2 linked regions of the Prochlorococcus marinus XMU1411 genome follow. The main gene of each other region encodes a partner of the protein of the gene in region 2 in a complex. Links are inferred from orthologs where the notes say so. Each region holds a gene or a part of one and is shown on either strand. Other genes may lie near its edges.

Region 1 (11,282 bases), 130 kb from region 2 along the record:
TGAGGTCATTTTATTGAAAGTAATTATTTGCGCAACTTTATCCTCTCCATAACGATTAGTAACATAATCAATAACTTCATTTCTCCTATCAATACAAAAGTCGGTGTCAATATCTGGCATAGACTTTCTTGCTGGATTTAAAAATCTCTCAAACAATAATCCATGCTCAACAGGATCTATGTTTGTGATTTGAAGGGCATAAGCTACTAGTGAGCCTGCTGCAGAGCCTCTACCTGGCCCTACGGGGATAGAGTTATCTCTAGCAAATTTGATGTAATCCCAAACAACCAAAAAATAATCTGGAAAACCCATATTTTTTATAATTTTTAATTCAGTAGATAGTCTTTTTTTATAGCTCTCATCAACTTCTGTAAAATCATTCTTTTTAAGTCTTTTTAAAAGACCTTCATTAGATAATTGTGCTAGGAATGAAAATGAATCTGTATCTTCGTTAAGAGGGAATTTTGGCATTCTATAATTACCAAACAAATCAAATACTTCAACCTTTTGAGAAATTTCTACTGTATTGTTCACCGCTTCATTAATTGATTCATCATCAATATGATCTTTAAAGAGTTCAAGCATTTCATATTCACTTTTTATATATTCTGTACCGGTATATCTCAATCTTTTTTCATCACTTATTAGTTTTCCTGTTAAAACGCAAAGCAAAGCATCATGTGCTTCAACATCCATATTTGATAAATAGTGCGCGTCATTGGTAGCGATGACTTTTATTTGGTGCTTCTTCCCAATTTTTATTAATTCAACGTTAACAATTCTATCTTCGATAGAGCCGTGATCTTGTATTTCTAGATAAAAATCATCTGTAAATAATTTTTTATACCAAAGTGCTATATCCTCGGCTACATCTAATCTACCTTTTAAGATAGCCTGAGGTATCTCTCCACCAAGACAAGCTGTGGAAACTATTAGACCATCACTATATTTACTTAAAAGAGATTTATCAATACATGGTCTAGAAAAAATGCCTCGACCTCTCATCCCATTTAGGTGACTAATTGTTGTTAACTTTACTAGATTCTTATAACCAGTATAATTTTTTGCTAACACTACCAAATGATATCTTTTTTCTTTTTTAGGTTGAGGATCATCAATAGAACCATTAATTACGTACATTTCATTACCAATAATTGGTTTTATGCCTTTCTCTTTACACTTCTTGACCAAATCGAGAACACCATACATTACTCCATGATCAGTAAGAGCTATAGATTCCATTCCAAGATCGGAAGCTCTATCTACAATTTTTGAAATTTGACTGGCTCCATCAAGTAAGCTGTAGTCACTATGATTATGAAGCGGAACAAAACCCATATTCAAATAATTTATATATATAAGATAGAGAAAATTTCTAAAAGATCTATACTTTGTGATTACAAATTAATTATTAATACAAATTTAGAATAAAGGTCTCTTCTTAATTACCTGAGCATCAATTTCAAAGATATTTGCAGCATTCAATATTCTATTTTCTTCTAATACATTGCCTATTAATTGCATTCCTATAGGTAATCCTTTAGTATCAAAACCGCAGGGAATACTGATTGCTGGAAGTCCAGCTAAATTAACAGGAACAGTTAATAGATCAGACAAATACATAGAAAGTGGGTCATTTACGAAATCACCCTTCAAAAAAGCTGTAGTAGGACAAGTTGGGGTTAATAGAATATCTACTTTTTTAAAAGCAATATCAAAATCTCTTCTTATTAATGTCCTAACTTTTTGTGCCTTTTTGTAATAGGCATCACTGTATCCAGCTGACAAAGCATAAGTTCCTATCAAAATTCTTCTTTGCACTTCATCTCCAAATCCTTCAGCTCTACTTTTTGATGTCATATCAATAAGATTTGTACCCTTGCTTGATCTGTAGCCATATTTAACTCCGTCGTATCTAGCTAAATTTGCGGAGGCTTCAGAAGGTGCAATGACATAATATGTCGCGATACCGTCGTTAAATCTAGGACATTCAACTTCAATAACTTCAGCTCCTAAAGTTTTGAATCTCTCAACTCCAGAAAGAACAGATTCCTTAACTTCAGGATTGAGCCCTTTATGTTCAAAACATTCTTTAATAATTCCAATCTTTAGACCTTTTATAGATTTATTTAAATCAGTCAAATAATTCGGCACTGGTTTATCAAGACATGTTGAGTCAAAAGGGTCTTTACCAGATATTGAATAAAGAATTTCAGCAGCATCTGAAACAGTATTAGTAATTGGACCAATTTGATCAAGAGAGCTAGCAAATGCAACCAATCCCCATCTGCTTACTCTGCCATAAGTAGGCTTAAGACCTACAACACCACAAAAAGAAGCTGGCTGCCTTATTGATCCTCCTGTGTCAGAACCTATAGCTGCCGCACAAAATCCAGCTGCAACTGAAGCAGCACTTCCGCCTGAGCTTCCTCCTGGAACTCTATTAATATCCCAAGGGTTTGAAGTGACGCCAAATACAGAAGTTTCAGTCGAACTACCCATTGCAAATTCATCTAAATTTGTCTTTCCTAAACAAATTCCACCTGAAGACCATAATTTACTTGAAGCTGTAGATTCATAAGGTGCAACAAAACTTTTTAGCATTTTGCTTGCACAAGTGGTTACAACTCCTTTAGTGCAAATATTATCCTTTATTGCTATTGGAATGCCCGCAAGAGGAGGAAGTTTTTCTTTATTTTGAATTAATTTGTCTATATTATCTGCTTGTGCAAGTGCATTATCTTTTGTAATACAAATATATGAGTTAACTTCAGGATCTTTATGATCTATCTTGGCAAAAATATCATTAACTAATTCCTTAACAGAAGCATTATTGTTAAAAATTTCTTTTCTTAAAGAATTAAAATTCATTACTTAATTTTTTTTAAAATTAAATTTATCAGACAGTTAATGGTTCTTCTTTTTTGCAGCGAACCAAACTATGTTTTATATTTTTAAAACCTTCATCTGAAAGATCATTAATAAAAGAAGACATATTTTCTTTTAAACTACGTTTAGTAATAAATGGGCCAAACCAGTAGGTGCCATTAGGTTTTTCTGTCTCAATTTTAGCCCACCAAGCTAATCCGAGTTTGTTTCCAAAGTTTCTAATCAATTTTTTTGGCCTACTAAACCACAATTCTTGTTAAATTCTATACAATTTTGTAGTGAAAATTCAATAATTTTTTATTAATCACATAAATATATTGAAACAACAACATTAAGAGGTCATTAATAACAGTGATTATTAATAACTATATTATTTGCAGGTCAAATGAAATAGTGATATAGCGGCCGCCACGGAGGCATTTAAACTTGAAGTCTTACCTTTTAGAGGAATGCTTAAATGATAATCACATTTTTTTTGAGTAAGTAAAGAAATACCTTTATCTTCAGAGCCGACTATAACTACCAAGGGTGCTTTTTCTAAAAAATTTGAGATAGATAATTGACCATCTCCAGATAAGCCTACAATAAGAAAACCATTTTTCTTAAGCTCCTCTAGTGCTCTATTCAAGTTAACAACTCTACTAACTTGCAAGTGTTCTAAGGCTCCTGCAGCTACTTTGGCGACTGTTCCCGTCAATCCAGCTGATCTTCTCTGAGGAATAATAATGCCTTTACAATCAAATGCTTCTGCAGATCTTATAATCGCACCAACATTATGTGGATCAGTTATACCGTCTAATGCTAGTAGTATGGGATTTGCACAGTTGTGTTTAGAAAAATCGATTAATTGTTCTAGGGATATTGTTTTAGAGCATGCTAACTGCAATACAACGCCTTGATGTGAAGCACCATAAGTTAGTTGCGAAAGCCTGTTCCAAGAAACTTCTTCAATAAGAACTCCTTTTGATTTAAGGTTCTTAAGCAAAATATAGAATTTGTCAGAGGAAAAGATTTCCGAAGTACACCAAATCCTATTAATCGCTCTTTCACTACAAAGAGCCTCATAAACAGAATGTTTACCCCATATCCAATCATCAAAATTTCTTTTATTAGTAAAGTCTTGTTGAATTTCAGGGTTTTTATTAGAAAATTCTGAATTAGATTTAAATATTGGTTTTCTTTTATTTGAAGATGAAAAAATATTATTTTTTTCATTTTTATTTAAATTATCAACATTATTATTTTTAAAAGAATTCTTCAAAAATCTTTCATTTTTTTCTGAACGATTTTTATTTTTTGAGTAAGAACCAAAATCAGAATTTTTTTTGTTATTTTTATTATTTTTTCCGAGAAAAAATTTTTTTGAGGAGTTTTTCATAGGATTAATTCATTTTTAGTTCTAAATATTCAAAAAGTGTTGATAATCTTTGAGGATCTTTTAAAAATAGCCAACCAATGAGAGTTTCAAAACCAGTTGCTCTAGAGTATATGGTAGGGTCTGAAGACTTTGGATATCTCTTTGTTTTATTTCTAGCACGCCTAATTAGATCAATTTCATTTAAATTTAATAAATGTTCAATTTGACTTAATGATTCTGCCTGTGATTTTGCTTTTACTTCATTTACTACAGATAAATGGAGATCTTTTGATTTTAAAGGGAAATGAACATGCCTAAGTCTTTGATGAAGCTCCCATACTGAATCTCCAAGCCAAGCAAGTTGGATAACGCCTATATCTTCGGGTGATCCATAAGGAGACAAGTTTTGAATCCAATAATTCAATTCTTTAAATAATTTAATGCATCTTCAAGACTTGACTTCAAGTTAAGAAAATCTCCCAAACGAACAAGTTTAATTGTTTGGGCCACTCTCGAATTGCCAACTACAGAGAAGCCAAGATTAGACTTCTTACATTCTTTAGCAGTTTGAACAAGAGCTCCAAGACCAGAGGAATCTAAAAAATCTATTTTTGCAAGATCAATAACGAATGGAAGTTCATTTTTTAAATTATTAGTAACAAAAGTCTTAAATTGTTTTTCTGAAAAAGCATCAAGTTGGCCCTTAAAAGAAAAAACAATAATGTTTGTTTTAACCTCAAGGTTTCCTCTTAAAGAAACCGTTAACTTCTGGAAATCTTCTATGATCTAATACCTCCAAAAAATTAATATATCAAATGTAATTATCAAATCAAAAGAAAACAATATGTCAACATCTTTCTAACATTAGAGAAACAAATTTTTTAAATAAATAATCTGAATCATGTGGTCCAGGTCCTGCTTCTGGATGATATTGCACACTAAATATTGGCTTATTATTAACCTCTAGGCCAGCCACAGTATTATCATTAAGGTTGTAGTGAGTTATTCTAACTATATCTTTTGAGAGAGAATTAGGATCAATAGCGAAACCATGATTTTGACTAGTTATCTCAATTTTATTATTTTCACCACAAGGGTGATTTAAACCGCGATGTCCAAAAGGTAATTTATAAGTTGAACCTCCTAATGCTAATCCAAATATTTGGTGACCAAGGCAAATACCAAACATAGGTATTTCGCCATATTCAATAAGTGATTTTGCTAATTCTATACCTTCTAAAACAGAAGAAGGATCCCCTGGACCATTTGAGAAGAATATACCGTCCGGCTTGTTAGACAGAACATCTTTGAGAGAAGATCGAGAAGGTAAAACCAAAACTTCACATCCATGAGATACAAGTCTATTTAAAATTGAATTTTTAATTCCAAAATCAATTGCAACTATTTTTAATTTTTTAGACGATTCAGCATATCTTTTTCTTAAATCAAAAATTGTTTGCGTATGACTGTTCCATAAATATTGTTCCTTTGCTGAAACTACTTTTGATAAATTTAAACCCTCCATCATTGGCGTATCATTAATTATCTTTAAACAACTTTCATCAGTTTTATCTAAAGAGGTAATAACTCCATTCATCGCACCATTAGATCTTAAAATTTTAACAAGAGCCCTTGTATCAATTCCATAAAGACCTATGATTTTCTTCTCAACTAACCATTGATCAAAACTCTTTTTAGATCTCCAATTGCTGTTATTGGATGAAAAATTTCTAACAATTATACCTTTAACATTAATATTAGATTCTGAATCTTCAAAATTAATACCAGTATTGCCAATCTCTGGATAAGTGAATGTTAATATCTGCCCGTAATAACTTGGATCAGTAATAACTTCTTGATATCCGGTCATTCCAGTATTAAAAACTATTTCACCAATGGCTGTACCAGAAGCACCGAAAAAGAATCCTGGAAAAACAATTCCATTACTTAAAACTAATTTCGCATTTTTCTTATATGGATTAATCATCAATATGAAATTAATTAATTTGTAGATAAATAATTTTTTAAAAGTAAAAACTTTTTCCAAGGATCTCCTTGATAAATCGAAAATAAAGCTTTATTAAATCCTTCATTTAAATCATCCTCAATCCCTGCTGCCCAAAGAACTAAAGCAGCATTCAAGGCAACAACATCAATATGAGATTTTTGACCAGAACCACTTAAAACAGATTTTAATATTGCCTCACTAGACTCAAAATCAGAAACTACAAGCTTTTCATTAGAAATATTTTCATGGTTAAAATCTGAAATATTTATTTCTGAAAACCTTAACTCTCCATTTTCAACAAACACTAACTTATTTTCTCCTTGAAGCGATGCCTCATCAAGGCCTCCAGACCCATGAACGACTATTGCTCTATTCATCCCCATTTTTAAAAGAGCGCTTCCCATAGGTTTTAAAAGATCCTCAGAAGCAACACCCAAAACTTGCGCATTGGGTCTTAAAGGATTTACCAATGGTCCGAGTTGATTGAATACTGTCCTTATTCCAAGGGTCTTTCTTAAAGGAGCAAGTTTTATTAAAGATTTATGCCAGATAGGTGCGAACAAAAAAGTTATTCCAATTTCACTTACGGCTGTTATTACTTTTTCTAATGAGCAATTTAAATTCAAACCAAGTTTTAACAAAACATCAGCAGAGCCAACTTTCCCGCTAGCACTTTTATTTCCGTGTTTTGCAATTTTTACCCCACAAGATGCAGCTACAAATGCTACTGCAGTTGAAATATTAAATGTATTTGCTCCATCCCCTCCTGTTCCACAAGTATCTACCAAATACAAATTTGGTCTTGCTACTGGCAATTCACAAACATTTAAAAGTTCCTCAGCCATAGAACTTAATTCCACTCCTGTAGAGCTCTTAGCTCTCAAAGCACTTAAAAAGGCTCCTGTTTCAACATCTGAAATTTCATCATTAAGCCATCTTTGCATTAAAGATCTAGAAGTTAAATCATCAAGATTCCTTCCCTCTAACAAATTATTTAGGATTTCAGCGTTTGATAGATTAGAAGTCATTTATTTATTGAAGAAAAATTATAAAGATAAAATTCAATTTGAGGTATCAAAACCTGAGCCAACTAAGTCTTTATTTGTATTAGAAGGCCTGAAGCTTTTTGACCAAATATTTTTTGTTTTTGAAAAAAGTTCGATCTTAGTAATTTTCCAAAATTTTAAAATTTTTTCAATATCATTTTTAATTTCAATTTCTCCAGGGAAATTGGTATAACGATTTATTAATCTAGCTAGATTTATATAGTCAAGATCTTCTGGTGTATTTTTAGTGATAAGGGAATCTATAATGCTCTTGTCGGTTTCATGTAAAGGATGAGTTTGTTCGTTACCCATAAATAAATACTGAATCATTTATAAAATTAGCTCACATATCTAAAAATGAAACATTATCTTAATCATATGGGCAAAATAAAATGAAAAATTTAAAATTAAAAGTTATATCTAAATACCTAAGACCATATAAAAAAGAATTTATATATGGATCTTTAGCTCTATTGGTAGTAAATATTTTAAGTGTTGTAATACCATTAGAAGTAAAAAATATAATTGACCAATTACAAAATGGGTTTTCTTCAGATTTTGTTATTTCTAAATCTTTATGGTTAATATTTCTAGCAACTTGTATGGGTTTAATAAGATTATTTTCCAGACAGATTGTCTTCGGAATAGGTAGAAAAGTAGAAGTAAATCTTCGTCAAAAACTATTTGACCATTTACTTATTCAAGATCCAGAATGGATCCAAAAAAAAGGTAGTGGAGACATTATTAGTAGAGCTACAAGCGATGTTGAAAACATAAGAAGACTTTTAGGTTTTACAGTTTTAAGCTTGTGCAACATTGTTTTAGCTTATTCATTCACTATTCCCTCAATGTTTTCAATTAATAAAACATTAACAATATCAGCTTTAATGATTTTTCCATTAATCCTTGGAATTGTAAGTCTATTTGGCGGCAGAATGGTTAATCAAAGAAAAGCTCAACAAGAATCATTATCAAAACTTAGTGATCTAATACAAGAAGATCTTTCTGGCATAAGCGCCATTAAAATTTATGCCCAAGAGAATGCTGAGAAAAAAGAATTTAACATATATAATAATGCTTATCGAAATTCAGCGATCAAACTTGCTAGAACAGCGAGTACCCTATTCCCTTTGTTACAGGGGATTTCCTCAATTTCATTATTGATTTTATTATCATTAGGAACTTTTCAATTAGAGAGTGGATTTATTTCTATAGGTGGTTTAGTAGCTTTAATTCTTTACGTAGAAAGACTTGTCTTCCCCACAGCTCTATTAGGTTTTACCTTAAATACTTTTCAAATTGGTCAAGTAAGTTTAGATCGTGTTGAAGAAATCTTTCAGAACAACCCAAATATTGTAGATAGAGAAGAAACTAAATTTTTAAAAAGAAAGATTAAAGGATTATTAGAAGCAAAAAATTTAACTATAAAGTATTCAGGATCAAAATTTAATTCATTAAATAATCTCAATTTTAAAATTTATCCTGGAGAACTTATTGCAATAGTTGGCCCAGTAGGTTGTGGAAAGACAACACTAGCAAAATCTCTAGGACGGACTATTGAAATACCAGATAATCAATTATTTTTAGATGAAATTGATGTAAAAACTTTAAAATTAAGTGATCTAAGAAAAAATATTTCAATCGTTCCTCAAGAAGCATTCTTATTTACTTCTACAATCTCAGAAAACCTAAGTTTTGGAGAACCCAATGCTTCTAAATATTTAGTTAAAGAAAGCGCAACAAAAGCTGGATTAATTGACGATATTAATAGTTTTCCACAAAGGTTTAAAACTATTGTTGGTGAAAGAGGTATTACATTAAGTGGAGGACAAAGGCAAAGAACTGCGCTAGGTAGAGCACTACTTGTTGATTCTCCTATTGTTGTTCTTGATGATGCTTTAGCAAGCGTAGATAATAAAACAGCAGCAAGAATAATAGATGAAATGAGTGATAGAAGTAATAAAACAATCATAATGATTAGTCACCAACTTTCTGTTGCAGCTACATGTGATAGGGTTTTAGTAATGGATAAAGGAGAAATAGTACAAGAAGGGACTCATAAAGATTTAGTAGAAGTGAATGGACTATATAAACAACTTTGGGATAGAGAACTAGCTACCAGAATTGTTAAGAGCTAAAAGTAATTTTTTTTCTTATAATAAAAAGATTTAAATTATGTTTAAATTTCTGAAAAACATTATGAATAATGAGGAGGTAAATTTAACTAATGATGCTTATTCATTACATAGAATATTAAAAACAGATATCAAAAAAGATCCTAATGTAGAAGAAGATGAAATAATTTTTGGATGTGGGTGTTTCTGGGGTGCTGAAAAATGTTTTTGGAAACTTCCTGGAGTTATCACAACATCTGTAGGTTATGCTGGAGGGGAAAAAAACAATCCAACTTATTATGAAGTTTGTTCTGGCTTAACTGGTCATTCAGAAGTTGTAAGAGTTATATGGAATAAAAGTGAAATAGATATAAGTGATCTATTAAAAATGTTTTGGGAATGTCATGATCCTACTCAAAAAAACAGACAAGGTAATGACATGGGGACACAATATAGATCAGCAATATTTTACAAAAATGAAAATAATATTAAAACCATATTAGCCAGTAAGGAACAATATCAAACGGAACTAAGCAAAAAAAATCTTGGTTTAATTGAAACGGAAATAAAAATGATTGATACATATTTTTTTGCGGAACAATACCATCAACAATATCTTGCATCAGCTGGAAGCAGGCAGTATTGTTCTGCTTCACCTACAAAAGTTAAGTTAGGAGTTTTTACTGGAAGCAACTATAAATTAGAAGACCATATATGGGAAAACTTTAATTGGGAAGTTGAGAAATGTGTATTGAGATCTGATAACAATCCTATAAAGAATAACATTTAAATCAATCTAAACTTTATAGTAAAGAGACGGGGCGTAGCGCAGTTTGGTAGCGCACCACTTTGGGGTAGTGGGGGTCGTGGGTTCAAATCCCGCCGTTCCGATTATTTATCGTCTTCATTTATAAGAGATTTGTATAGTTTATATGAACTTATGCCTACTGCTATAAATGTAAAAGAAGAAAAAAAAGCTAAAACCAATATAGTTAGATTTGAAACTTCAACTTCACCCAACTGGAAAGATATTAAGATATTCATTTATTACTAATTTTCAACAAAAACATAATTACAAATTCTTTTTCAGAAAGACCTATAAATTAAAGAGAATTACAAAGCCAAATATAACACGATATATAATAAATATTTTCAAACCTTTTGAAGAAAAATACTTTAACAAGAAATCGATAGCTAATAATGAAGAGGCAAAAGTTGTAATGAGACCAACAATTAGAGGGAAAAAACTAAATGAGGAAAATTCATTAAAAGAAGAAATAAACTCAACAATAGCAGCAATAGAGATTGCCGGCATACCCAAAAGAAACGAAAATTTTGCAGCTTGGCTTCTTTCCCAACCCGATATTAAAGCGGTAGAGATAGTAACTCCAGATCTTGATATCCCCGGAAAAATAGCAAATGCTTGAGATAAACCTATCAGCAAACTATCTTTATAACGATGGTTTTTTAAGTTTATAGAACCTTTTTTCGAGCTATCTGCAATGTACATAAAGATAGCCATTAAGAATGAAAATAGTGCAATTGATAAATTTGAGCGAAGAACATTATCAAAAAAATAAGGAAAAAATAATTTAATGGAACCGCCAAGGATAATAATTGGAATAGTCCCAATCAGAATTGACCTAAATAACCTTTGATGTATTAAATAATCGAAAATTTTTTTTGAAGATTGATTCCTAAATTTAAAAAAATCACTTCTAAAATACCAGATTAAAGCTAAAACACTGCCAAATTGAATAATTGCAGACAATGAAGGGCCTGGATCATCAATTCCAAAAAAATGAGAGATAACTTTTAAATGAGCAGTACTACTTATAGGAATAAATTCTGTTAAACCTTGAATTAAA
Region 2 (12,142 bases):
ACTAGATGGAAATTATGTTTTACCTGGACCAGGTGGAGATCCCATAAGAAATCCAGGTGTATTGCCCAGTGGTAAAAATATCCATGCTCTTGATCCTCAATCAATACCAACTACAGCGGCAGTTGCTGCAGCTAAATCTGTTGTTGATAAATTAATTGAAAGACAAAAGGAAGAGCAAGGCACTTGGCCTGAAACAATCGCTTGTGTTTTGTGGGGTACAGATAACATCAAAACTTACGGTGAATCACTTGCTCAAATCTTATGGTTTGTTGGGGTAAAACCAAAACCAGATTCTGTTGGAAGAATCAACAAATTAGAATTAATCCCTTTAGAAGAATTAGGTAGGCCAAGAATAGATGTAGTTGTTAACTGTTCAGGAGTATTTAGAGATCTATTTATCAATCAAATGGCACTAATAGATCAGGCAGTTAAATTAGCAGCTGAAGCTGATGAACCTTTGGAATCTAATTTTGTAAGAAAACATTCATTAGAACAAGCAGAAAAAGAAGGCACTTCTATTAGAGAAGCATCAGCCAGAGTGTTCTCTAATGCAAGTGGAAGCTACAGTTCAAATGTTAATTTAGCTGTAGAAAATTCAACTTGGGAGGAAGAAAATGAATTGCAAGAAATGTATTTATCACGCAAAACATATGCCTTTAATGCTGATAATCCAGGTGAAATGAATCAAAAAAGAGAGGTATTTGAATCAGTAATGAAAACAGCAGATGTTACATTTCAAAACCTTGATTCCTCTGAGATTTCATTAACAGATGTAAGCCATTATTTTGATTCAGATCCAACCAAATTAATTAAAACACTGAGAGATGACGGGAAAGAACCAAGTAGCTACATAGCAGATACTACAACTTCTAATGCTCAAGTTAGAACACTTGGAGAAACTATCAGATTAGACTCAAGAACAAAACTTTTAAATCCTAAGTGGTATGAAGGTATGCTCAAATCTGGTTACGAAGGGGTTAGAGAACTTTCTAACAGACTTAATTACACTCTTGGTTGGAGTGCAACAAGTGGTCAAGTAGATAATTTTGTATATGAAGAAACTAATGAAACATTCATAAATGACGAAGAGATGAGGAAAAGATTAATGGATCTAAATCCTAATAGTTTCAGAAGAATTGTTGGAACTTTGCTAGAAGTTAATGGTAGAGGATATTGGGAAACTTCAGATGAAAATATAGAACAGTTGAAAGAACTATACCAAGAGGTAGAGGATAAAATCGAAGGCGTTAAAGAATAATAATCAAATTAATTTCTGTAAATCCTATCAGCAACTTTGAGAATTTGATAATTTAGTTTTACGTTGTGAACTCTTACAATGTCAATTTTAAATTGTGAACAGAGGCAGCTTATTGCAAGTGTTCCAATATCCCTTTCTTTTGGATTTTTCTCATTCAAAATTTCTCCTATAAATCTCTTCCTTGATGAACCTATCAAAATTGGTAATTTCCATTTTTTAAATACATCTAAGTTTCTCAAAATTTCCAAATTTTGATTTAGATCTTTTGAGAAGCCTATTCCAGGATCCACTATTATATTTCTTTCAGATATATTTTTTTCTAAAGCATTTTTTATTAGATTATCAAGAGAGTTCTTAACATCACTCAATACATTCTGGTAATTAGAGAGTTCATTCATATTTTGACTGTTACCACGACTATGAGTTATGACAAAAGGGCAGTTAAATTTTGAGACAACATCCAAAATATTCATATCTCTTCTTCCTCCAGTGACGTCATTAATCCAATTAGCGCCATTTAAAAGAGCTTCATAAGCGACCTCAGAATTAAAGGTATCAATAGAAATTAAGATCTCTGGATATTCAGATCTTATTAATTTTAAAATTGGGATCAATCTTTTTATTTCTATATTAGAGCCAACTTCTTCAGCCCCAGGCCTTGTACTCTGGGCACCAAGATCAACAATATCGACACCATTACGTAAAAAATGATTAACCTGATCCAAAACTTTTTTTGAAGAGTTTAATTCTCCACCATCACTAAATGAATCAGGAGTTAAATTAATAACCCCCATAATTGAAGTTTTTTGTCCCCAGCCATTTGGCCATGGATCTTTCTTATTGATAATTTGCAATTCTTGCAAAACTTTTCGGATCTAATGAAGCCCCTCCAACTAACACTCCATCTATATCACTCATTGACATTATTTCGTCAATATTATTAGGTTTAACAGATCCTCCATATTGAATAATCACTTCGTCAAAACCTATTAATTTCCTAATCAAAGAGCATATTTTATTAGCGTCCTTAGCCTCACATGTTTTACCTGTCCCAATTGCCCATATTGGTTCATAGGCAACAATTAAATTTGATGGATCTGTATTTTCTAATCCTTGTTCAACCTGTCTAGTAATAACTCTATCAGCCTCTCCTCTTTCTCTTTGTTCTAGTGTTTCTCCAACACAAACTATCGGAGTAAGTCCACTAGATTGAGCAAAAACTACTCTTTTATTAATTTGTTCATCACTTTCACTAAAATACTTCCTTGGTTCACTGTGACCAACTATTGCATATGAGACCCCATGTTCAAGAAGCATTTTTGGAGATATTTCTGCAGTAAATGCTCCTTCATCTTCCCAATGAATATTTTGACTAGAAATATCTAAATAATCAAAATCAGAATGATTAGAAAAAGTTGAAATAGCTGTAAAAGGTGGCGCTATAACAACTTTACGATCATCCCTTATGTTTTTTATTAAAGGTATAAACTCTTCTAAATAAGCCTTAGCTTCAGCACAAGTCATGTGCATTTTCCAATTACCAGCAATAACAGATTTTCTCAAAATACTATCTCCAAGAAAATTATATTAATATAAATTGAGTTGAATAGGCCAACTATTCAAAGATTAATTCATTTTTTAGAAATATAACTTTATCTCCTTTATTTAATTTTCTTCCTCTCCTTGTCTCTATTACACCATTAACTTTGACAGACCCAGCTTTAATAAAAAATTTGGCCTCTCCACCAGAAGAAACCAAATTTTTCCATTTTAAAAATTGATCTAATTTCATTATTTTTATATTCCCAAAGATATTGATAAAGTAGGATAAATAATTAAATATATAATATCTTGAGTCTTATCCCATCAGTCAGACCATATTCAAATAGGTTTATAAAAGGTTTTATATGCATGCTTATTTACGTAGCTTGCTGGCCTTTATTGGCTTATTTAGCTGGAAACTTAATCCCAGCAATTGGATCTGGTGATCTCTCAAAAGTTTCCAGCATAATAATTAAATCTCTATTAGTATTTTTAATTCAAAAAACTGCTCAATTTGGACAAGATGTCTTCATAGCAAAACCATCTTTAGAAATTAGTGAAGTAATGAGAGGAAGTTTATTTAGCAAAATACAAAAAATAAATATGAATTCTTTTGAAAAGATTTCAGCTGGAGATATTACATATAGACTTACAGAAGATGCTGATAGAGTAAGCGAAGTTATTTATAAAACAGCTCAAGATACTATTCCGTGCACCTTACAATTATTAGCGGTAGTTTTATATATGTTTTATTTAGATTGGTCATTAACATTATCAACGTTTGTTTTAGCACCATTAATTATTCTTGCAGTTAATAGTTTTGGAAGAAGAGTTTTATTCGCATCTGAAAAAAGTCAAGAATCAACAAGTAATTTAGCAGGATTAATAGGTGAATCTATAAATGGAATGTCGACGATAAGAGCTTTTGCCGCTGAAAATTGGATTGAGAATAGATTTCATAAAAGGTTAATTGCAAATAAAAAAGCAAAATATAAAACATTAAAATTACTTGCATTTCAGCATCCAGTTGTAGGTTTTGTAGAAGCATTTGGAATATTAGCAATACTAGGTTTAGGAGCCGCAAGAATTAACCTAGGACTTCTAACTAGTGAAGAATTTAGTAGTTTTTTTGCTGCAATATTGATGCTTATTGATCCAATAAGCCATATAAGCACAAATTTCAATGACTATAAACAAGCAGAAGCATCAATAAAAAGGTTGAAATATATAAATCAAGAGCCTATTGAAAATGATAAAGAAAATTTAATAAAAATATCAAATATTAATGGCAACATAAAATTCAATACTGTTGATTTTGAATACAAAAAAGATAATCAAGTTCTTAAAAATATAAATTTAGAAATCAAAAAAGGTGAAGTTACAGCTTTCGTTGGAGCTTCTGGGGCAGGTAAAAGTACAATGATGGCATTGATATTGAAATTTATAACTCCAAATAATGGAGAAATCTTAATTGATGATAAGAATCTAAAATTATTAAATACAAAAGATATAAGAAAAAATATTGCACTAGTACAACAACAGCCTTTTTTGTTTTCAGGAAAAATTATTGATGTAATAAGAATGGGAAGGCACTATACCAAAGAAGAAGTTATTGAATCCGCAAAAAAAGCTAATGCTCATAATTTTATTCAAAAGCTTCCTGACAAATATGAAACTAAGATAACTGAAAGAGGATCGAATTTCTCAGGGGGACAGATTCAGAGGATAGCAATTGCAAGAGCAATATTAGGTAATCCATCTATTCTCCTCTTAGATGAAGCGACAAGTGCTTTAGATGCAGAATCAGAATCAGAAGTTCAAGAGGGTCTTAATAGAGCAATGAAAAATAGAACTGTTATAGTAATCGCTCATAGGTTATCAACTACCCAAGAGGCCGATAAAATAGTTGTCTTCGATAAGGGCGAAATTATTGAGGTTGGTAAACATTTTGATTTACTAAATAAAAAAGGTATTTATAAAGAATTATGTGAAAAACAATTGATTAAGAAATTATAACCCTATCTTATTTGTAAAAAGTAAATCCATGAATGAAAATACAAATGATTCTGGCAACCCAGTTTTAACCTTTGAAGGGAAGAAATATTTGATCAATGAACTTTCTAAAGAAATAAAAGAATCTGTAAAGGCATTACAAATAGCAGAAACACAACTTAAAATGCATGAAGATACATTCAAATTACTTTCAATAAGTCGCAATACTTTAGCGAATCAATTAAGAGAAAAGCTAAAAAACATAGCGTAAATTTTTAACAATTATGAATTTCCTGTAAAGAATAAGTATCAATTTTATTATTTCGCAGTGCTTTTATTGCTTTAATAGCTGCTTTTGCTCCAGGTATGGTTGTAAAAGTTGGAATATTATATTCCAAAGCTGCACGTCTTAAATATGCATCATCATGAAGAGCCTGAGATCCTATTGGAGTATTAATTATTAATTGAACAAGTCCAGAACGAATTAAATCCTCTATATTTGGTCTACCTTCATGAACTTTAAGTACTTCTTCAACTTGGATTCCTAAATCAATCAAATATGAAGCTGTACCTTTCGTTGCAATTAATTTAAATCCTAAAATCAACAATTCCTTAGCAATTTCATCAAGATCTTTTTTATCTAAATCATTAGTAGACAAGAAAGCAACTCCCTCAGAAGGAACACCATTTCCCGCTGCCAATTCTGACTTAGCATAAGCAATTCCAAAATCTTTTGCTAAGCCCATCACTTCTCCAGTAGATCGCATTTCAGGACCAAGAAGCGTATCAGATCCGGGAAATCTTTTAAAAGGCAAAACAGCTTCTTTTACTGCCTGAAATTTGGGAGAAAATTCTTTTGTAAAATTTACATCGTCTAAAGTAAAGCCTTGCATCAATTGTGTGGCTAATTTCGCAACTGGTTTGCCTATTGCCTTTGAAACAAATGGGACCGTTCTAGAAGCTCTAGGATTTGCTTCAAGAATAAATATTTTATTTTCTTTGTTATTTAAGTTCGTCACTGCAAATTGCAAATTAATTAGACCAATAACATTTAGTCTTTTTGCAATTAATTTAGTCCAGTTTTTTACAGTATCTAGAGTAGAATTTGAAAGAGAAATAGAAGGTAAACAGCAAGCTGAATCTCCAGAATGAATTCCAGCAGGTTCAACATGTTCCATTAGACCAGCAATCACTACAGAACCTTCAGAATCACATAAAGCATCAACATCGACCTCAATTGCATTATTCAAATATTCATCAAGAAGGATTGGATGATCAGGCGATACCTTAACTGCCTCAGAAATATATCTCGATAATTCATTCTCATCTTTTACAATTTCCATTGCCCTGCCGCCTAAAACATAAGAAGGTCTTACAACTAAAGGGAATCCTAATTTTTTTGCTACTGCTTGTGCTTCAATCTCGTTACGCGCTATTCCATTTAAAGGTTGTCTTATATTTAATTCCTCAAGTAATTTTGTAAATTCCTCTCTATCTTCAGCTAAATCAATTGAGATTGGTGAAGTTCCAAGTATTTTTGTTCCAGTTCTAACTCCATCATTCGATTTAAGCCACTCAAGTAAAGGTAAAGATAATTTAAGAGGAGTTTGACCTCCAAATTGAACAATCAAACCATAAGGATTTTCTGCTTCAATTATGTTCAGAACATCCTCCAAAGTTACTGGCTCAAAATATAAAATATCGCTAGTATCATAATCTGTTGATACGGTTTCGGGGTTACTATTAACCATTATTGTTTCGTAACCATTTGTGGAAGCTTGATAAGAAGCATGACAACAGCAGTAATCAAACTCTATCCCTTGACCAATTCTGTTTGGACCTCCTCCTATAATCATAATTTTTTTTGAATTATTATTGGAAATCTCGCTATCAAAAATTTGAGAATTTATATTTACAAATGACTCTTCATAAGTTGAATAGTGATATGGAGTTGAGGATGAGAACTCTGCTGAACAAGTATCGACAGTTTTATAAATTGGTATTATGTTAAGCTCCTTTCTGTATTTTCGTACATTAAAAAACTCAGAATTTGTTAACTTTGCTATCTGTTGATCTGAAAAGCCTAATTGCTTAGCATGTAACATCAAATCTCTATCTAAATAATTAAGTTCTTTATCTTTCAAAAAATCATATTCAAAATTAAAGATATTACGTAATTTCTCAATAAACCATAAATCAATATTCGTTATTTTTTGAATGTATGAATTAGTTTTTCCAAGATGCATGGCTTTTTTAACAATTAAAATTCTTTCAGAGGTGGGGTTTCTTAAATTGTTCTGTAAGTCATTCTCGTTCTTAAATTCATCTAGTGAATCGCATTCCCATCCATAAATACCTACTTCCAAGGACCTTAATGCTTTCTGAAATGATTCTTCAAAAGAACGACCAATTGCCATTGACTCACCAACGGATTTCATGGCAGTACTTAAGGTGTTTGATGAACCTTTAAACTTTTCAAAAGCAAATCGAGGTATTTTTGTAACAACATAATCAATTGATGGTTCAAAACATGCTGGTGTTTTTTTTGTAATATCATTTATGATTTCATCCAGCGTATAGCCAACGGACAATAAAGCTGCAATCTTAGCTATAGGAAATCCAGTTGCTTTACTTGCTAAAGCAGAAGACCTACTAACTCGAGGATTCATTTCTATTACAATTACTTCTCCATTAGCTGGATTTATCGCAAATTGAATATTACTTCCCCCAGTTTCAACTCCTACCTCCCTAATAATTTTCAATGATAAGTCCCTCAATCTCTGATATTCTTTATCTGTTAAGGTCTGTGCAGGAGCTACAGTAATCGAATCTCCAGTATGCACACCCATTGGATCTAAATTTTCAATACTACAAACTATTACTACGTTATCTGCTTTATCTCTCATAACCTCTAGTTCAAACTCTTTCCATCCAATAAGAGATTTTTCAATCAAAATTTGATTACAAGGGCTTTCCTCTAAACCTGTTTTACACAATTCAAAAAATTCTTCAAGATTATATGCAATTCCACCTCCTACACCACCTAAAGTGAATGCTGGCCTAATTATAAGAGGATAAGAATTAATTTTTTTTGACACCTCGTGGGCTTCATCTAGATTAGATGCTATTCCCGATGGACATACATTTACATTTATTTTTTCCATAGCTTCTTTAAATAATTTTCGATCTTCAGCTTTATTAATAGCTTTTAAATCAGCACCAATTAATTCAACATTATTTTTATTTAAAAAATCTGACTCAGATAATTTAACCGCAAGATTTAATGCGGTTTGACCTCCCATCGTAGGAAGAATTGCATCAGGTTTTTCTCTTAAGATAATCTGAGAAACAATTTCAGTAGTCAAGGGTTCGATATATGTTTTATTTGCAATTTCAGGATCAGTCATTATTGATGCAGGATTTGAATTTATCAAGATAATTTCATAACCTGCCTTTCTTAAAGCTTTACAAGCTTGGGTACCAGAGTAATCGAATTCACATGCTTGTCCTATAACAATTGGTCCTGAACCTAGAATAAGTATTCTTTTAAGATCACCTCGTTGAGGCATAATTTAAACCATTATTTATTTCATGCTACTTATAAATCATCAGATGTTAATCAAGTTACTTGAAAAGCAACATTTGTTTCTATAGTATTGGAAGAAATTAATTTTTTATGAGCGAACTTCAGCGACTTAAAAGTTTGTTGCCACCAGAGAATGAAAATTGGGTATTTGTTGAAGCTGCTGCCGCTATAGATCCCCCTCTCATAACACTTGAAGAAATAGGTCGTGATGAAGTTGAAATCCAAATAGATTTAGATGAATGGGATAACTTTGCTATTGACCACAGAAATTTATTATTTTGGCATGAGGTAGGGAAAATTCAAAATGATTCAATACCCAGAGATGGATGGGAAATGGCAGCCCTTGCAATAGGACTTGGAGGTGCAATAGGAGAATTGTGGGTCCAAGATGGATTACTTTTATTATTAGCACTTGGTTTATCAAGTTTTGCAGGGTATAGATTATATTTAAAGAATAATTCTGAAAAAAAACTTCAAGATGCTATTTTTGCAGATGAAAGAGCTATAGACCTAGCTTGCAGATTTGGATATAGTATACCTAATGCTTATAAAAGTCTCGGTGGAGCATTAAAGGAATTAATTGAAAAAACAAGAAAGAAGAAAAAAAGAAGTTTTTTTGAAGACAGATTAGATGCTCTAAGGAAAAGCGCAGAAAAAGCTAGATCCGAATTATCTCAGCAAGAAGGTTCAGGAAAATCAGTCTCAAGTGAAAATGTATATGGACAATAAAAGTTTAGTTTTAATGGCTGCTAAAGCTTGCGATGAAAAAAAGGCTAAAGATATTAAGCTAATAAAAATTGACGAAGTTTCTTTTATCAGTGAATGGATATTAATCGCAGAGGGATTATCTGATGTTCAAGTTAGATCAATAACTAACTCGGTAGAGGGAGAGTTAAGAGAAAAGGCTAAAATTGAACCGCTAAGAAAAGAAGGAGTTAGCGAAGCTAAATGGGCTTTACTTGATTATGGTGATTTAATAGTAAATATTTTTCAACCAGAAATAAGAAAATATTATGACCTTGAATCATTCTGGAGCAATGGAAATAATCTAAATTTTCCATAATATTTTTTTCATGAATGAATATAAATGTCCAGTCCCTAAGGAGCAGCAACCAACTAATGAATACATTGAATTATCAAAATCCATCATTTTTTCATGGCCAAAGACTAAGAAATCACTAATTATTGTATTAATTAAATTCTGGCTAGTTACTTTTGTTTTATTTCTCGTTATTTCTTCTGGAAGTATTTATTTCAAATCAGCTATTTTTAAATATATTCTAATAAGTTTTTTTAGTAGTTTATCAATACCTCTCTTAGTTTCTTTAAGATTATATCTTGGCTGGAATCATGTATTTAAAAGATTAACTTCCGAACGAGTTGAGTACGAAGAATCTGGTTGGTATGACGGTCAAGTATGGATAAAACCACTTGTTTTAAAAGAAAAAGAATCGCTTATTGCTACAGTTCAAGTGAAACCTATTTTAAATAATTTAATTCAAATTTTTTCTATTATTTTAGCCTTAGCTTTATCAGGAATACTTTTTTTTCAGTACAACAATTTCTAAATGAGTTCAAATTTTAAAAACCTTTACACATCAAATAATCCTCCCTTAATAGCAACTTTAATTAGAGGTTCGAACATTGAATCAATTCATAAAATTCATGCAGTAATTAGTGACAAAAAGGGAAGAGTATTAATGTGCGCTGGAAATCCAGAATATAAAAGTTTCATAAGATCAGCATTAAAACCATTTCAGGCTATACCTTTTGTTAGCAGTGGAGCAGCCTCAAAAATCAACAACTTTTCAAAATCAATCGCAATAGCATGCGCTTCACATAGTGGATCAAAACTTCATGCAAGAGAAGCCTTCAAAATTTTATGGGAATACGACATCGACATTAAAAATTTAAAATGTCCAAAATTGAATACAAGCCCTTTAGAACATAATTGTTCAGGAAAACATGCTGCTTTTCTAGCTACGTGCAAAAAATTAAATTGGCCAATAGATAATTACTTAAAGGGTGACCATCCACTTCAACTCGAAATATTTAGAATTGTTTCCGAATTACTTGAAATTCCAATATCTGAAATAAATGCTGAACGTGATGATTGTGGTGCACCAACCCTTTATTTAAAACTGATAGAAATGTCCAGGTTATACTCACTTCTAAGTAGTTCGGAAATTGCTGAATTAGAACAAATCAGCAGAGCTATTACGACCAACCCATTATTGATAAGTGACAAAAACAAATTTGATACAGAAATAATTAAAGCTTCTCATGGACAAGTTATAGGTAAAGGTGGAGCTGAAGGAATACAGTGCCTATGCAAGGTTAATGAAGGTATAGGACTGGCTTTAAAAGTAGAAGATGGTTCAAAAAGAGCTAAGCATGCTGTTAGTCTTCACTTACTAAAACAGTTGGAGTGGATATCTGACTTGCGAATACAAGACATTGAAGAAAAGATCTTTAATCTTTCCGATGGAGTAAGAATTGAGGTTAAAGGTCAATTAAAATTCCAAGAATCCTAAAGAATTAGAAAAATAACACTTTGAGATGTATGCTATGTATATGACGCGGGGTAGAGCAGTCTGGTAGCTCGTCGGGCTCATAACCCGAAGGTCGGAAGTTCAAATCTCCCCCCCGCCACCATTTAGAAGCAGCTTTAAAGCTGCTTTTTTTTGTATTTGCAGTAGTTACAGCAATTTTAAAAATAAAGATAATAACGTCTTAATTAAAAGAGTTTACTAAAAATTACTTGAGATCTTTTTGAATAGAGAATTTAAAGTCAACTCTAACTAATAAACCAATAATGATAAAAAATATTCCAATGTATGAGTTCAAAGATAGATCCAAAATATTAATTTAATTTTCTAACTAAATCTTAGCTTATAAATCATTTTTATTAAATGTACTATCAACAATGAATTTAAACAAATCTGAATTTTGAATATTTTCATCTTGAATAAGTAATTTAATAAAGTAAAATTAATTCTAATTTGGGAAATTATATGCAGGATTTACTACAGCGTGATTTAGGTTCAAGCTTGTTATCAGTAGCTGTCATATTAGGATGGTTAGGTCTGTTTTTTGTATTTTTGAGAGTATTAACAATTTCAATAAAGAGAATCCTTGAAGCTGTTTTCAAAAAATCGTAATTATTGAAATAAATCAATAATTCTGAATTAATCGCATAAACCCTTTATCACTAAGTATAATAACCTATAAAAATGTCAATTTTAGATAAGGTTAAGATAGGAAATGATGTTCAAGTTAACCTAGAACTATCAAAGGATAGACTTAACAAAGAAACTATTGATGCGATAAATGTTTCTTCATTGGGTAAAATAAGTGATTTTAGAATAACTGATGGCAAAGGTATTGGAGTTGTCTTGGAATTATCTAATGGGAAAGAACAATGGTTTTTTGAGGATGAAATTGATCTTCTCGACGAAAATGGTAATGTAATTAAAAAAAATAATGATAACAAAGAGAATAGTAATTTTATATTTAATTTCATAAGAGGATTAAATTATGAAAATAAAAATAAGGTAAGCGAGTTACTTAATCCAATTAACTTTTTTATCTGGCTGGTTGTATCGTTTAAAGATATTTTTTAATTGGTTAAAAAATTTTCTAAAATAAAAATAATTCATAAATTTATTTAAATATAAAATTTCAATAATTTAAAATTTTAAATGGTAAAAAATATTATCGATGTAAGAAATTTATCTAAGTCATTTGATATCTCTTCCAAAGAA

The links.
Region 1: the proteins of carB (region 2) and carA are in contact, whole or in part, in a solved structure (PDB 1KEE), measured with the Escherichia coli proteins. The link is inferred for Prochlorococcus marinus XMU1411 from one-to-one orthologs.

Annotation. Positions count from the first base shown.
Region 1 is NZ_JAAORI010000003.1:478,724-490,005, reverse strand. What follows is about bases 4,164-7,103. They hold carA (glutamine-hydrolyzing carbamoyl-phosphate synthase small subunit), read right to left. Parts: upstream 6,234-7,103; coding sequence 5,094-6,233; downstream 4,164-5,093. Other genes in these bases: trpD (anthranilate phosphoribosyltransferase), read right to left, coding at 6,248-7,103; HA145_RS04475 (STAS domain-containing protein), read right to left, coding at 4,667-5,029; HA145_RS04480 (ribonuclease III domain-containing protein), read right to left, coding at 4,272-4,670; rlmB (23S rRNA (guanosine(2251)-2'-O)-methyltransferase RlmB), read right to left, coding at 4,164-4,267. Outside these bases: HA145_RS04500 (DNA polymerase III subunit alpha), read right to left, coding at 1-1,338; Asp-tRNA(Asn)/Glu-tRNA(Gln) amidotransferase subunit GatA, read right to left, coding at 1,423-2,871; HA145_RS04490 (DUF1816 domain-containing protein), read right to left, coding at 2,900-3,115; more of rlmB, read right to left, coding at 3,260-4,163; more of trpD, read right to left, coding at 7,104-7,282; HA145_RS04460 (DUF3288 family protein), read right to left, coding at 7,316-7,612; HA145_RS04455 (ABC transporter ATP-binding protein), read left to right, coding at 7,693-9,438; peptide-methionine (S)-S-oxide reductase MsrA, read left to right, coding at 9,476-10,204; HA145_RS04440 (hypothetical protein), read right to left, coding at 10,306-10,458; HA145_RS04435 (undecaprenyl-diphosphate phosphatase), read right to left, coding at 10,511-11,282. UniProt on the Escherichia coli protein: Small subunit of the glutamine-dependent carbamoyl phosphate synthetase (CPSase).
Region 2 is NZ_JAAORI010000003.1:604,064-616,205, forward strand. The notes cover bases 4,868-8,667. They hold carB (carbamoyl-phosphate synthase large subunit), read right to left. Parts: upstream 8,362-8,667; coding sequence 5,068-8,361; downstream 4,868-5,067. Other genes in these bases: HA145_RS05140 (DUF6447 family protein), read left to right, coding at 4,868-5,063; HA145_RS05150 (DUF3318 domain-containing protein), read left to right, coding at 8,469-8,667. In the rest of the region: HA145_RS05115 (magnesium chelatase subunit H), read left to right, coding at 1-1,258; folP (dihydropteroate synthase), read right to left, coding at 1,267-2,112; tpiA (triose-phosphate isomerase), read right to left, coding at 2,096-2,821; HA145_RS05130 (RNA-binding S4 domain-containing protein), read right to left, coding at 2,874-3,050; HA145_RS05135 (ABC transporter ATP-binding protein), read left to right, coding at 3,110-4,816; more of HA145_RS05140, read left to right, coding at 4,845-4,867; more of HA145_RS05150, read left to right, coding at 8,668-9,107; rsfS (ribosome silencing factor), read left to right, coding at 9,097-9,441; HA145_RS05160 (CGLD27 family protein), read left to right, coding at 9,452-9,946; HA145_RS05165 (asparaginase), read left to right, coding at 9,947-10,912; HA145_RS05175 (hypothetical protein), read left to right, coding at 11,393-11,539; cytochrome b6-f complex subunit PetP, read left to right, coding at 11,612-12,001; HA145_RS05185 (ABC transporter ATP-binding protein), read left to right, coding at 12,080-12,142. UniProt on the Escherichia coli protein: Large subunit of the glutamine-dependent carbamoyl phosphate synthetase (CPSase).